DNA from 2 places in the Sphingobium rhizovicinum genome. Region 2 is predicted to be linked to the other one. Evidence: riboswitches for the same ligand, from Rfam matches in the RefSeq annotation. Region 2 holds a riboswitch; the other holds the start of a gene.
The links. Region 2 has a riboswitch for cobalamin ahead of ACFOKF_RS21130 (TonB-dependent receptor). Riboswitches for the same ligand answer to the same signal wherever they lie in the genome.
Positions count from the first base shown of each region.

Region 1: linked by a shared signal. The riboswitch ahead of cobW (cobalamin biosynthesis protein CobW) and the one ahead of ACFOKF_RS21130 (TonB-dependent receptor) in region 2 are both predicted to bind cobalamin.

Region 1 covers NZ_JBHRVU010000004.1:2,168,884-2,176,736, forward strand. Annotated here, with positions in the region: gene ACFOKF_RS11685 (precorrin-8X methylmutase) at 1-198, opposite strand, end outside; gene ACFOKF_RS11690 (cobalamin biosynthesis protein CobG) at 182-1,309, opposite strand; gene cobN (cobaltochelatase subunit CobN) at 1,306-4,548, opposite strand; gene cobW (cobalamin biosynthesis protein CobW) at 4,558-5,595, opposite strand; cobalamin riboswitch at 5,785-6,007, opposite strand; gene ACFOKF_RS11705 (HoxN/HupN/NixA family nickel/cobalt transporter) at 6,044-7,081, opposite strand; cobalamin riboswitch at 7,251-7,490, opposite strand; gene ACFOKF_RS11710 (DUF2339 domain-containing protein) at 7,557-7,853, opposite strand, start outside.
Region 2 covers NZ_JBHRVU010000005.1:533,084-540,936, reverse strand. Annotated here, with positions in the region: gene ACFOKF_RS21150 (sensor histidine kinase) at 1-486, shown strand, start outside; gene ACFOKF_RS21145 (response regulator transcription factor) at 453-1,163, shown strand; gene ACFOKF_RS21140 (methanol/ethanol family PQQ-dependent dehydrogenase) at 1,432-3,129, shown strand; gene ACFOKF_RS21135 (pentapeptide repeat-containing protein) at 3,251-3,901, shown strand; cobalamin riboswitch at 3,961-4,210, shown strand; gene ACFOKF_RS21130 (TonB-dependent receptor) at 4,391-6,514, shown strand; gene ACFOKF_RS21125 (hypothetical protein) at 6,501-7,853, shown strand, end outside.

The sequences.
Region 1 (7,853 bases), on a different contig from region 2:
GGCGCCACGCGCCGCCGCCGCAAAGCCAGGAGAAAAACGGATATGCTCGGCCAGATCGACCATCCCGGCAGCATGGATCATGCGGACCGCGACCGGCTCCTCTTCGGACGAAAAACGGTCCAGTGCCGCCTCCGCCCGGATGATGCTGAAGGACTGGCGATAGATGGCCGCGCCATCCGTTTCATAGACATGCGGCATCGGTCACTCCCAAATGGGCCAATATGTCGGAATGGGTGAGGCCAGCCCGCTGCGGCGGCGCGCCAGCCTTGGCATGGCGGGCAAGGTCGTAGCGACCCTCGCGCCCGGTCAGGCACAGGGCCGCCGGCGCGGATCGCGCGCAGCCCTTGGCACAACCGGAGATATGGAGGCGGCCGTTCACATAGGGGGCGATCTGCCGCGCCAGCACGCGCGTCTCGACACTGGCCTGCGGGCAGGAAGGCTGGCCGGGACAGGCATCGACGCGCAGCAGCGGATCGGCCGGATCTTGCAACAGCCCCTCGATCGCCCGGCCCTCCGCACCCTCGGCGATCAGCATCCGCCATGGCGTCAGCCGGATGGCGTGCGGTGCCAACTCCGCCAAAGTCGCTGCGTCGATCTGCCCGAACGGCACGCCATAGATAAAGCCAAGCGCATGCTGCCCCGGCCGCAACGACAGGATAGGCGTCGCCGTCGCCACATCTCCCTGCGCCCAGTCTGGCAATGCCGCCTTGTGCCGCATCATGCGTCCGGCTTCACGGCCGCCACAGGCGACGAACCAGTGGGCCAGCGCCAGCAGCGCATCGACGGCATCGCTCCGCGTTACCGCCACGCCGGTCGGCCGACCGGCCGCGCGCAAAATCAATCCGCCCTGCGCACCCGGCTCGATCCGGAAATCGCCTGCCTTGCCCGTCAACAGAGGTGCGGAGCCGGCATCGATCGCAAAGCCCACTTTGGCCGGTAGATCGGGAAATTCTGCCAGCCGATCGGCCCATTGCGCAGCGATACAGGCCGTATCATCCCCCGCTTCCCAATCCGGCGCGACCAGCAGCGCGCGGCGCGCCTCCATGATCGGATCGGCATGGACGAGGCCCAGAGCTATCAGCCGCCTAATAAGAGGCTCCCAGCCCTGTTCGCTGACACCGCGTATCTGGAGATTAGCGCGGCTGGTCAGGTCGATCAGCCCATTGCCATAGGCCAGGGCTGCGTCACGCAAGCCCGCCAGTTGCGCGCCATCGATCCGTCCCATCATCGGACGCACCCGCACCAGCAGGCCATCGCCCGCCGCCATCGGATGCCAGGCATCGGGGCACCAGCCCTTGATCTGGCTCATGGTGCCTCCCCCACCAAACTGGCGAGAATGGAATTACGCCGCGTGCGCCACAGGCCTGCCGCATGGAGCGCCGCAAAACGCGCCTCCATCGCCGCCAGCGCGCCGGGATTAACGTCGCTCAGGAAAGCACGAACCTCCGCCCGTCCCAGCGTCGCGTCATGATAGAGATCGAACAGATGATTCGGCACGCTGCCTGCCAGATGCGCAAAGGCACCCAGATGATCGAGCGTCGCCGCAAGTTCCGCCCCGCCGCGAAAGCCATGGCGCATCATGCCATCCACCCAGCCGGGATTGGCAGCGCGCGCGCGCACCACGCGGGCAATCTCCTCGGTCAGCGGCCGCGCCGCCAACCGCGCCGGATCACGCGCGTCAAGATGGTAAAGCGCCGCCTTGCCCCCGAGCACCGCCTGCGCGGCGGCGAAGCCCGCCTCATGCGCGGCATAATCGGCGGCCAGCAGCAGGTCGGTTTCGGGCAAATCCTGCGCATGCACAAAGGCATCCGCCGCCGCGACGCGCGCGCGCAGGCCATCCGCATCCCGCACATCCACGTCCAGCGCCTGATCGGACGCGGCGAGCCACGCCTCCCCGGCCGCCCGGCGTGCGTCGTCCGTGTAGGTTTCCGCCGCATCGCCCATGTTCAGCCCATAATGGCCGGGCTGCGGCCCATAGACGCGCGAGGCGGGCGCCATTCCCGCAAAGGGGTTCCAGTCGGTCGGCTCATCCCTGTCACACAAGGCGCGCACCGCCTGCCCGAACAGCACGGGCAGCGTCGGAAAGGCATCGCGGAACAGGCCGGAGACGCGCAATGTCACATCAATGCGCGGCCGATCGAGCATCGCCAGCGGCAGGATTTCTATTCCCGTCACCCGCTCCGACGCGAAATCCCAGATCGGCTTTGCGCCCAGCAGATGCAGCGCCATGGCATAATCCTCGCCCGCCGTGCGCATCGTTGCCGATCCCCACAGGTCGACCACCAGCCCCTTCGGGTAATCGCCATGATCCTGCAAATGGCGGCGGATCAGTTCCTCGGCCAGACGAATGCCCTGCGTATGCGCCGCGCGGGATGGCACGGCGCGCGGATCGACCATGAACAGGTTGCGGCCGGTCGGCAGCACATCGGTCCGCCCGCGATGCGGCGATCCCGACGGCCCCGGCGCAACCCGCCGCCCATCCAGCGCCGCCAACAGGCCATCGCGCTCCGCCACGCCCTGCTCGCCCCGGCCGAAAATATGCAGGCCGTCGCCATATTGGCTTTCCTTAACGTCGCAGACGAAGCGATCGATCCGGCTGATCGCCTCCGCCGGGGACAGGCTGGCGTCGATACCCAGTTCCGCCTCCAGCCCCAGCGCGCGCGATTCCTCGCTTATGTCCGCCTGCAACCGCTGCCGCCGCGCCGGATCAAGCCCATCGGCATTGGAAAATTCGTCGAGCAGCGCCTCGATCCGCCCCAGCCCCGCCCCCTGTCGCGCAGGCGCCAGCGGCGGCGGCGCATGGCCGATCGTCACCGCGCCGATCCGCCGCTTGGCCTGCGCGGCCTCGCCCGGATCATTGACGATGAAGGGATAGATGACCGGCGTCGTCCCGATCAGTGCTTCGGGCCAGCAGGCGTCGGACAGGGCAACCGCCTTCCCCGGCAGCCATTCCAGCGTGCCATGCGCGCCCATATGGACCAGCGCATCGATCCCCTGCGTCCGCAGCCACAGATAGAAAGCGACATAGGCATGGCGCGGGCAGCGCGACAGGTCATGATAGCTGTCGGCGCGATCATGCGTGAGACCACGTTCGGGCTGGAGCGCGAGGATCATCGTGCCGCGCCGCACGGCCGGGAAATGGAAAGCCCCATCCCGCAAATCGGGATCGTTGTCCGGCGCGCCCCATACCACATGCAGATCATCGCGCAGCGCGTCGGGCAAAGACGCCAGCGCACGCCGATAGTCAGCCAGCGACCAGGTCAGATATTCGCGCTGGAGGTCGGCGACCAGATCGCCCGCCACCTCGACCGCATAGCCAGCCCCGGCCAGATCGCCCAGCATCGCCTCCGCCGAAGCGATCGCATCCAGCCCCACCGCATGCGCCATCTGATGCGCCTTGCCGGGATAGGTCGACAGGATCAGCGCCAGTTTCCGCTCCGCCACCGGGCGCTGGCGCAGATGTACCCAAGCCGCCACCCGGTCCACAATGGCCGCGATCCGTGCCGGGTCCGCCCGATGCGCGCCGCGCGCAAATTCCAGCGCCGGGTCGCGCGCCTGCGCTTCCTTGAAACTCGCCACCCCGGCAAACAGCCGCCCATCCACTTCGGGCAGGACGACATGCATAGCGAGGTCAGCGGGCGACAGGCCCCGCGCCGACTCCTGCCACGCCTGCCGTCCCGATGTCGCCAGCGCCAGCTGGAACACCGGCACGCCCGCGCCATCGAGCGGGGTCGTGCCATCCTCTCCCCGCGCGGAAAAGGCGGTGGCATTAATGATCGCGGCGGGCGCATAGGCCTTCACCCAGTCCGCAATCTGATCCCGTATTTCAACCGGTTTGAGCGAGGGCGCGAACAGCCCCACCATGTCGAAGCCCCGCCCGGCAAAGGCATCGCGCAGCGCCTCGAATGGCTGGGTATCCGCAGCCGTCAGATAGGAACGATAGAAGACCAGCAGGATGCGTGGCCGATCCGTCCGGCTTTCGAAAACCGCCGGAGACGCCAGATCGCCATCCCACGCCCCGACCATCGGCAAAGACGCAATCGGCGACTCCGCCCCACCTAGTCCCGCAGCACCCGCCAGCAGCCCCAGCGCCACCTGCGCCGCCACCGCACCGCCCTCGTCACATAGCCGCGCAAGTGCCCGCAACGTCGCAGCCGGCACGGTCGAGGCCGCCTCCAGCCGCGCATCGGGCCGCCCGTCCCCCGGCAGCACCGCCAGCGCGATCCCCCGCGTCAGCGCCAGCGCCTCGACCTGTTGCAGGCCATAGGTCCAGTAGGATGCCCCCCCGATCAGCCGGATCAGGATCGCCTTCGCCCCGAAGAGCGTCCGTTCGATATAGGTATCGACCGACAGCGGATGCGTCAGCGCCGCCAGATTGGCGAGCCGCAGTGTCGGCAACACGCCGCGCGCGCCATGCCAACCCGCCGCAAAGGCGGCCAGATCGCTGTCCGAAAAGGACAGGAAGACAAGATCGGCAGGCGTCTGCCCCAGATCCTGCGGGACAGCCGCTTCCTCGATCCCATGGGTCTCGCGGAAGATGACGTGCATCGGGGTAGCTCAGCCTTCCAGCACGGCCCGGATCGCAGCCTCATCGATGCGATCATGCTCGGCGATCACCACCAAAGCCGTTGCACGCGCTTCGCCAGGCCGCCAGGGCCGGTCATACTGGTGCCGCACCCGCGCGCCGACCGCCTGCACCAGCAGGCGCATCGGCTTGCCGGCCACCGCCGCATAGCCCTTCACCCGCAAAATCTGCTGCTCGCGCGCCAGCCGCTCGATCCGCGCAGTCAGGTCAGCCGGATCGGCAATCTCGCCCAGCGTCAGGACGATACTGTCGAAATCCTCATGCTCATGATCATCCTCGCCATCATGGTGCGATGGACGCGCAGCCAGATCATCCTCCGCCGCCGCATTCAGGCCCAGCAGCACGCGCGGGTCGATCACCCCTTCGACCAGTTCGATCACCGGTAAGGGACGCGGCGTTTCGGCCGCAATCACCGCCCGCGCGGCGGCGACGCCTTCCGGCCCGGCAAGGTCCGCCTTGGTCAGCAGCACCATGTCGGCGCAGGCCAGTTGATCCTCGAACACTTCGGACAGCGGCGTTTCATGGTCGATGCCCGGATCAGCCAGACGCTGCGCCTCCAGCGCTTCCAGATCGGGCGCGAACCGCCCGTCCGCCACCGCCTCCGCATCGGCCAGCGCGATCACGCCGTCCACGGTGATGCGCGACCGGATCGCCGGCCAGTCGAACGCCTTGAGCAACGGCTTGGGCAGCGCCAGCCCTGAGGTTTCGATCAATATATGGTCGGGCCTCGGCTCCAGCGCCAGCAGCGCCTCGACCGTGGGGATGAAATCATCGGCGACGGTGCAACAGATGCAGCCATTGGCCAGTTCGACGATATTTTCCGCCGGGCAATCGGGAATGGCGCAGCTTTTCAATATGTCGCCATCCACACCCAAAGTGCCGAATTCATTGACGACCACCGCGAGCCGACGCCCGCCGGCATTGCGGATCAGATGGCTGATCAGCGTGGTCTTGCCGGCACCCAGAAAGCCGGTGACGATAGTGACCGGCAGCTTGGCCAGATCGGACATGTTATTCTCCCGCGCGCCAAACGACGACAGGCGGGGCTTGCCGGCATCCCCAAGAGACGCCGACCGACGCGCGACGACGGGCGGACGCGACAGGGCGCCCGGCATCCCGCACCGTGTAGCCCCAGCCACACGATTTCGTCGCTCAGACGGAAGAAACTACCGTGCCATGGCCATCCCCTGGACCAGAGCAAGAGCGACCAGACGCCGGCAGGTCTCCTGGCTCGCGGGTCAAGGCTTGATGCGCGCCTTCCCAGACCTTTTGGGGTCCAGTGGCCGCTCTCGCAAGGAGAGCATGCGCATCGCGCTCGCCGCTTACAGTTGCAGGGACAGCCGCGGAATTGAGGAGGCAAGCCCCTCTCACCGCATTCCCATTTAAAGCCCCTTACGGGGCACCGGCGCGATCAATGTTCGTCGCCCTAAACCAAATCGGCCGCCAAGCCAACGCTGTTCAACCAGCCGTCCGCACTTCGATCTCGTCAAAGCGTTTCCAACGATAAATGCCGAAACTCAGCACCCAGCAGAGGATGAACAGGCCGATAATGGCAAAACCCAGACTGTTGAAATTCTCGCCCAGTTCCGCCGCGATCCGCCAAGGGCCACCCTCCAGCCCCAGCTTGTCGCCGATCAGCGCCATCGCCTCGATCCCGCCGATGACGATCGCGACCAGCGCCGAAATCAGGGTGATGGTGATATTGTAATAGAGTTTGCGGATCGGCTTCACGAACGCCCATTCATAGGCGCCCAGCATCACCACCCCGTCCGCCGTATCGACCAGCGCCATGCCGGCGGCGAACAAAGCGGGCAGCACCAGGATCGTGCCGATCGCCATGCCATCGGCGGCCTGACTGGCAGACAGGCCCAATATCGCCACTTCCGTCGCGGTATCGAAGCCCAGACCGAAGATGAAGCCCAGCGGCGCCATATGCCAGCTTGCGCTGACCAGCCGGAACATCGGCCGGAACAGGCGCGCCAACAGCCCGCGATTGCCCAGCAACAGGTCCAGATCCTCCTCGACATAGGCGCCGCCCGCCCGGACATGGGCAAAGCTCTTCCACACCGACCGCAGGATCATCAGGTTCATCGCCGCGATCGCGAACAGGAAGGTCGCCGACACGCCGGTCGCCACGATCCCGCCAACCTCGCGAAAACTCTCGAACCGGGCCAACGCACTGGCCGTCAGCGCGATCGTGACGGAGGCGATAGCGATGATCGCCGAATGGCCGATCGCAAACCAGAAGCCGACGGTGATCGGCCGCTGCCCATCCTGCATCAGCTTGCGCGTCACATTGTCGATCGCAGCGATATGATCGGCATCCACCGCATGGCGCAGCCCCAGCCCCCAGGCGAGCAGCGCCGTCCCCAGCATCAATGGCTGGTCATGAAATTGGGCAAAGGCCCATAGCCAAACGGCGATATTCGCCGCGATCAGCGCGGCCATCAACCCGGTCACGCGATGCCGCAGGCGCGGCGTCGAAGATTTGGACATGTCAGTCATGGGAAAAGGAAACACCCCGGCATCATGCGACAAGACAGGGGCCAGCGCGCATCGACCGGACGCCATCAGCGACCGACGCACGGTTCCAAGGCGGCCCCCGCCGCTCTTTCGTCGCTCAGACGGAGTGATACCGTGCCATGGCCATCCCCTGGACCAGGGCAAGAGCGACCAGACGCCGGCAGGTCTCCTGGCTCGCGGGTCGACGCTTGACGCATGGCCTTCCCGGGCCTCGCAGGATTTAGCGTCCGGCCCAGTGGCTGCCTTCCTTATTTCAGAAAGGCCTATGCGTCGCACTCACCGCTTACAGTTGCAGGGACAGCCGCGGATTTGGGGGACGAGTCCCCCGCACCGCATTCCCTTTTAAAGCCCCTCACGAGGCACCGGCGCGATCGGCGGCCAATGGGTGAACCCATCGGCCGACGCCGGGCATAACCCGGCGTCACCCGCTTGCCAAGCGGGTGAAAGTTCAGCTTTCAGCCCGCCCGTGCCGGGCATCGACACGCAGATGACGGCTGTAAAGCCAGCCGATGCCAATCAGGCTGAAGCCCAGCGCCAGGAAGGATGCGATGCGCGGCAACCCGGTCAGGCCCGATGCATCAAGCAGGAACACCTTGGCCACCGCCCCCAGCATCAGCAACAACGATGCAATCCGCCAGTCGCGTCCACCGCGCCGAATACCCCATAGCAGGAAGCTGATGGCCAGCGCGATCGCCAGAACGGAGCGGCCAATATCCTCACCCGCCGACAGATAGGGCAGGTTCAG
Region 2 (7,853 bases):
GCGGAAGATGGCGCATTGCCGATCCGGCATGATCCGGTCGATCTGGCGCAACTGGCGCGTCAGGTCGGGCAGAGCGCGTCCGGATTTGCCAATGCCAGCGGCGTCCGGCTGGAACTGGAGGCGCTGGATCGCCCCATGCTCGCCATCGGCGACGCGGATCGGCTACGACAGGCGATGCTGGCGCTGGTCGACAATGGGGTCAAATTTTCTCCGCCGGGCGGCACCATCAGATTGGAGAGAAGCTGCGCGAACGGCCAGGTGGGCGTCCTTATCAAGGATGAAGGGCCGGGCGTGGCGGAGGGCGAACTGGATCGGATCTTCGATCCCTATGTGCAGGGGAGGGCCGGGCGATCGCTTGGTGGAACCGGGCTGGGCCTGTCGCTGGCGCGCTGGATTGCGCAGGCCCATGATGGCGTGATCAGCGCCTGTAACAGGAATGAAGGAGAGGGCTTATGCGTGTCGCTCAGGCTGCCGGCGCGGGTTTGAGGATTTTGCTGGTGGAAGATGATCCGGGCATTGGCCGGTTCGTCCATCGCGGCCTGACCGCGGAAGGCTATGCCGTCGAGTGGCAGACGTTGGGGAAGCGCGCGCAGGCGCGGATGGCATCGGGCCAGTTTCATGCAGCGATCCTGGATCTGGGCCTGCCCGATGCAGATGGCGCCGATCTGTGCCGCGAAGCCCGCGCCAGAGGCAATGATCTGCCCATTTGCATGCTGACCGCCCGGGCCGAACTGGAGGACAGGCTGGATGGCTTTCGCTGCGGCGCGGACGATTATCTCACCAAGCCTTTTTCCTTCGAGGAATTGCTGGCCCGACTGAATGTCATGGTCCGGCGCAGTCTTGTGCAATCGCGGGACCGGATCGTGCTGGATGGACTGGTGATCGACCTGCGCAGCCGGTCCGCCCGGGTGGAGGAGGCATCGCTGTCCCTCAGCCGGCGTGAATTTGACCTGCTGCATTGTCTTGCGCGGCAGGCCGGACAGGTCGTCACCAGAGGCCAGATATTGGACGAGGTATGGGGGCAGGATGCGGACGTTACCGAAAATGCGGTCGACGTCTATATTGGCTATCTGCGCAAATATCTGTCCGCCCATGACAGCGCGCCAGACCTGTCGACGGTGCGTGGCGTGGGCTTTGTGCTGCGTCATCGGACCAAAGCATAAGTCACTCTGAGAGAAATCTCATAAAGCCATCAGGACCATCTCATAAAGCCCCGCCTACTCTTGGTTTCGACAAGCGGTGATGGCCGCAGTCTGGATTTAGGAGGATGCGATGATGGGAAGACGGGGGCGTCTGCTGGCTTGCGCCATGACGATGCTGGTTGCGGTGCCGGCGATCAGCCAGCCAGTGGCGCAGAAGCATGATTTCAGGCTGCCCGGCGTCGGCTGGGACGATATTCTCAATGACGAACATAGCACCGACAATGTGCTGATGTACGGTCTGGGGGTGAAGGCGCAGCGGTTCAGCACGCTGGACCAGATCAACAGCGACAATGCGAAGAAAGTGGTGCCCAAATGGGTCTTCTCCTTCGGGGACGAGCGGCAGCGCGGTCAGGAAAGCCAGGCGCTGGTCTATGACGGCGTCATCTACGTCACCGCATCCTACAGCCGCGTGTTCGCGCTGGATGTGAAGACGGGCAAGAAAATCTGGTCCTATACCGCCCGCCTGCCCGACGACATTCGCCCCTGCTGCGATGTCGTCAATCGCGGCGCGGCCATTTATGGCGACAAGATCTTCTTCGGCACGCTGGACGCGGGGATGGTCGCGCTGGACCGCAAGACCGGCAAGGTGGTGTGGAACAAGAAGTTCCAGGATCACAAGGCCGGCTACACGATGACCGGCGCGCCCACGATCATCAAGGACAAGAAGACCGGCCGGGTCATGCTGATCCACGGATCGTCGGGCGACGAATTTGGCGTGGTGGGCGAACTTTATGCCCGCGATCCCGACACCGGCGAGGAAATCTGGATGCGGCCGATGGTGGAGGGGCATCAGGGCCGGCTGAACGGCAAGCCATCGACCTTCACCGGCGATCCCAAGGCGCCAAGCTGGCCCAATGACAAGGATGGCAAGAAGGTCGAGGCGTGGAACCATGGCGGCGGCGCGCCCTGGCAATCGGCCACCTATGACGAGAAGACCAACACCATCGTCATCGGCACCGGCAACCCGGCGCCGTGGAACACATGGAAGCGCTCGCCCGGCGACAGCCTCTATACGTCGGGGCAGGTCTATATCGAACCCTCGACGGGGGAGCCGGTCGGCTTCTTCCAGCATACGCCCAATGATGCGTGGGACTTTTCGGGCAACAACCCGATCGTGCTGTTCGATCTGGAAAAGGACGGCAAGACGGTCCGGGCCGGCGCCCATGCCGACCGCAACGGCTATTTCTTCCTGACCGATCTCGACAAGCTGACCAAGCGTGACGGGAAGATCAGCAAGCAGAAGGGCAGCGCGCTCGGCATCTATCCCTTCGTTCCCAACATCAGCTGGGCCAGCAAATGGGATGTCGCCAATGGCCGGCCGATCGAAAATCCGGGCCAGCGCCCCCCACCGCCAGCGCCCGGCAAGGACAAGGGCGAAAGCATCCGCGTGACGCCCAACTTCCTGGGCGGGACCAACTGGATGCCCATGTCCTACAACCCCGGCACCGGCCTGTTCTACATCCCGTCGAACGACTGGTCGGAAGATTACTGGACCGAAAATGTCACCTATAACAAGGGTGCCGCCTATCTGGGTCAGGGCTTCCGCATCCGTAAGCAGTTCGACGATCATGTCGGCGTGCTGCGGGCCATGGACCCCAGGACCGGCAAGATCGCCTGGGAAGCCAAGGAGCATCTGCCGTTATGGGGCGGCAACGTCACCACCAAGGGCAATATCGTCATTCAGGGCACCAGCGATGGCTATGTAAAGATCTTCAATGCCAAGACCGGCGAGGAACTCTGGAAATTCCAGACCGGCTCCGGCGTGGTGTCCGTGCCGATCGTCTGGGAAGAGGATGGCAAGCAATATATCGGCCTCGCTTCCGGCTATGGCGGCGCCGTGCCGCTATGGGGCGGGGACATGGCCGACCTCACGCGAACGGTCAGCCAGGGCGGCTCCTTCTGGGTGTTCGAACTGCCCGAAGCCTGATGATCTTGGCGCGGAGCCCGACACTCCGTGCGAAGCGCCCGGCCGGACCGCGACCTCCCTCGCGCCTCCGGCCGGGCACCCCATTTCCTCATCCTGTTTTCGCCATGGATCGGATCTTCCCATGCGCCTTGCCTGCCTTGTCCTGCTGGCCGCTTCTGTCGCCGCCCCTGCCTTCGCCCAGCAAAAGATCGTCAATGTGGAGGAGCGCCCGACGCCATGGGTCGTGAACGGATGCACCATCGTCCCCCATGCGTCCTGCGCCGGCGCGGATTTGCGCTTTGCCGATCTCGCCAATGCGGACCTGACCGGCGCGGACCTGCACGGGGCCAAATTGTCGCGTGCGGACATGCGGCATGCCAATCTGACAGGCGCCAATCTCGACGGCGCGGATCTTGATGGCGCGGATATGTCCATGACGTTCCTGAATGGCGCGCGGCTGAACGGCGCGTCGCTGCGCGGGGCCAATCTGGCCTTTGCGCGCGCCGGCCACGCCATGTTCGACGGCGCCGATCTGACTGCGGCGACGCTGGAAAAGGCGCTGCTGAAAGGGGCTTCGTTCAGGGAGGCGAAGCTGATCCACGCCGATCTGCTGGAGGCCAAATTCTATGAAGCCAATCTGGAACGGGCGACCATGGACGCATCCCGCATCCGCTTTGCCGTGTTTCAGGATGCGTGGATGAAGGATTGTGCCGGCTGCCCGTCCAGTTGGCAGACCGGCGACACCGTATGGCAGACCGAAGAGAAGGAACGACTGCGCAATCGGGAACGATGACTTGCGCAGGACCGGCTTGCATCATAAGGAGCCTTGTCCTTGACCTGTTTCGGCAGGATGAGGGCGAAGATCGCGTCGGTTCCCCGGAGACGGGGATTAAAATGGGAACGCGGTGAGGAGGGTGAAAGCCCTCCGAATCCGAGGCTGTCCCTGCAACTGTAAGTGGCGAGCGCGATATACAGGTGCGGACGGCATGAAGCCCGATCCGCCAGCCACTGGGCCGGACGCTAAATCCTGCGAGGCCTGGGAAGGCCGTATATCAAGCGATGACCCATGAGCCAGGAGACCTGCCGGCGTCTGGTCGCTCTTGCCCTGGTCCAGGGGATGGCCGCGGCACGGTGAACTCCGTCTGAGCGACGAACGAGCGGCTGGGGCCGCATCGGACGCTGTGTGTCGGTCGCCCCTGGCGTCCGGCCGATGCCGGCTGCCGACCGTTCGTGAACGGCACGCCCCCGCCCATATGTCGTGCGACGCCGACGGGGGATTATAATGTTGAAGTTCACATCGGCTGCGCTCGCGGCCTTTTCACTATGCACGCCTGTCGTTCTGGCCCAGCCTGCCGCCGAAGGAGCGGATGGCGAAGCCTCCACCATCGTCGTGACCGGGGTTGTGGACCCGCTGCGCCTGAATATGAAGTCGCAAGGCGCCAGCCGGCTTGGCCTCACCGCGCTGGAAATGCCCGCCAGCGTGGAGACGCTGGATGGCGACGCCATTCGTCTGCGCGGCGATTTGACCATTCAGGATGCGGCCGCCCGCGCGACCGGCATCGTCAACACGTCGGGCGTGTTCGGCTTTGGCCTCTCGTCGCGCGGCTTCACCGGCCAGAATTCGGTGATGACGCTCTATGACGGGATGCGCATGTATAATAACACGCTCACCTTCCCGGCCGATCCGTGGATGGCGCAGAGCGTGGAAATTTTGCGGGGGCCTGCCTCCGTCCTCTATGGTGAGGGCGCCATTGGCGGGGCGGTCAATGTGGTCCGCAAGCAGCCGTCCGACGATATGCAGGTGAGTGGGCGGATCGGCCTTTCCTCCTTCGACAGCTTCAATGTTGCGGCCGGTGCCGGCGGTCCCATCAGCGAAGGCCTGTCCTATCGCGCCGACGCCAGCTTCCGCCGGTCGGAAGGCTGGATGGATCGGGGCGACAATGATGCGCTGGCTCTGGCCGGGGCGATCCGGCTGAAGCCTGCAAACAACCTCAGCATCACCCTGTCCCACGACTTCAGCGATCAAAATCCCCGGACCTGGTTCGGCGTGCCGCTGGTCAATGGCCAACTCGACCGATCGCTGCGGAAGAATAACTATAATGTGACCGACGCCAGCCTGCGTTTCCGCGACAACTGGAGCCAGGCAAAGGTCGAATGGAGCGTGTCGGACGCATTGACCATTCGCAGCAGCTTCTACCATCTCTGCGCCAATAAATATTGGAAGAATGCGGAAAATCTGACCTACATCCCGGCCACTGCCACGACCCCCGCGCAGGTGCGGCAGAGCAGCTTCCTGGAACTTTATCATATCCAGAAGCAGACCGGGAACCGCACCACCGCCAATCTGGATCATGACCTGGCCGGTCTGGAAAACCGGCTGGTCGTTGGCTTCGACGTCAATCGCATCAGCTACAAAAATGTCAGCAACAGCGGCAACACCGCCACCCGGTTGGTTGACGCCGCAAACCCGGTTCCCGGCCTGTTCATCCATCAACCCGGAGCAGTGACGAAGGCGCGCTACACCAATCGCATCCGCCAGTTTTCGATCTTTACCGAAGACCGGCTGAAATTCAGCGACCAGTTTTCGCTCGTCGGCGGGCTGCGTTATGACCGGCCGGAAATCACCAAGACCGACTATGTGAATGCGGCGAACAACTTCACCGCCACGCCCGATGCCGTCACCTGGCGCGTGGGCGCGGTCTATAATCCGATGCCCAGCCTGTCCCTCTATGGCCAATATGCGACCGCCGCCGATCCGGTCGGCGCGCTGGTGTCGACCAGCGTCGCGCAGAGCGATTTCGATCTGTCGACCGGGCGCCAATATGAAGCAGGAATCAAGCATATCTTCTGGGGCGCACGGGGCCAGTGGACGCTGGCGGTCTATGACATCGTCAAGCGCAAACTGCTGACGTCCGACCCGCTGATCCCGACCATCCAGGTGCAGGTTGGCCAGCAAAGTTCGCGCGGGGTGGAAGCATCGCTGTTTCTGGAGCCGGTCGACCGCGTCAACATCACGCTGAACGGCGCGCTGCTGCGGGCGCGCTATGACGATTTCGCCGAATCCGTGGGCGGCGTCCTGTTCCAGCGGGCCGGCAACCGGCCCAGCAATGTCGCGACCCGAACGGCCAACGCTTTTGTCAGTTGGGAATTTGCAAAGGGCTGGGTCGTGGATGGCGGCGTCAGCTATGTCGGCAAACGCTATCAGGACGCGGCGAACAGCCGGGTCGTGCCCGCTTATGCGCTGACCGACGCAGGGTTCCGGTTCCAGTTCGTCGAAGGCGCCAGCATCGCCCTGCGCATGCGCAACATCTTCAACGAAACCTATGCGCGTGCAACCTATGGCCAGACCCAATGGGTGTTGGGCGATCCCCGGACTGTCGAGGCGACCATCAATGTCGCCTTCTGACGGGCTGGTGGCGCGGCGGAGGGCATCGCCCTTCGCCGCGTCCGCCCTGTGGAAGGGCATGAAGCGCTGGCTTTATGTTTTCCATCGCTGGACGGGCATCATCCTGTGCCTGTTCTTCGCCATCTGGTTCCTGTCGGGACTGGTGATGCTCTATGTGTCCTTCCCGTCCTTCCGCGCAGCCGAGCGGGTGGAAACGGCTGCGCCGATCGATTGGGGGCGGGTGCATGTTGGGCCTGACCATGCGCTGGCGCAACTGAACCTGCCCGATTTTCCGGGCGAGATGCGATTGGACATGGTTGGTGGGGAGCCTCTCTACATCTTTGTCACGGCCGACGGGCGGCGGGCGGTGTCGGCCCTGACGGGGCAGGAAACAGGATCGGTCGACGCGTCCCGCGCAGGCGTGATAGCCACCGCCATGGTGCAGGCGCCCGTCGCCTCCATCGTGGCGGTCGATCATGACCAGTGGGTTGTGACCCGCGCCTATAAGGCGCTGGCGCCGTTCTGGCGCGTTCGCATGGCGGACGGGGCGGCGACGGATCTCTACATCCGTCAGCGGACCGGGGAAGTTGTCCAGAATGTGACGGCGCATGAACGCTTCTGGAACTGGCTGGGCGCCGTGCCGCACTGGATCTATTTTGAAGCGCTCCGCATCTTTCAGGAACCATGGCGTCAGACTGTGCTCTGGACATCCGGCATCGGCATGCTGGGGGCGATGGCAGGCATGTGGATCGGCCTGTTGCGGGTCCGGCTGAAGCGCCGCTACAAATCCGGTTCGGTCAGTCCCTATCGCGGCTGGATGAAATGGCACCATGTCGTCGGCATGGTTGCGGGGCTGTTCCTCATCAGCTGGGTCTTCAGCGGCTGGCTGTCGATGAGCCCCTGGGGCGGTCTGCGTGACAGGGGGCATCGCGATGCCGCCAGCCTCTACGCCGACGCCCGCGCGCAATTTCCCGCGACCGACCTCCCTGGGCTGGCGCGACGGGCGCAGGACGCTCGCGAAGTCCGCTTTGGCTGGCTGGGCGGACGGCCGGTCATCACCTTGTGGGGCAAAGGGCGGCCGCAACTGTTGGACGGGGTCGGCGCGCAGCCCATGGCGATCGATCAGGCGTTCGTCGTCGCTGCCGCCCGGCATGCCATGGCTGGCGCAAAACTGACGGCCGTGGAGCATCTCGATCATGCCGACCGCTATTGGTACGCGACCGGCGATCCCCGCGATGACAACCGGCCGCTGCCGATCTTGCGGCTGAAATTCGCCGATCCGGCGCAAACCTGGCTGCATATCGATCCCGCAACAGGAGCGCTGCTTGGCCAGACTGGTTCAGGCGCACGCAGCTATCGA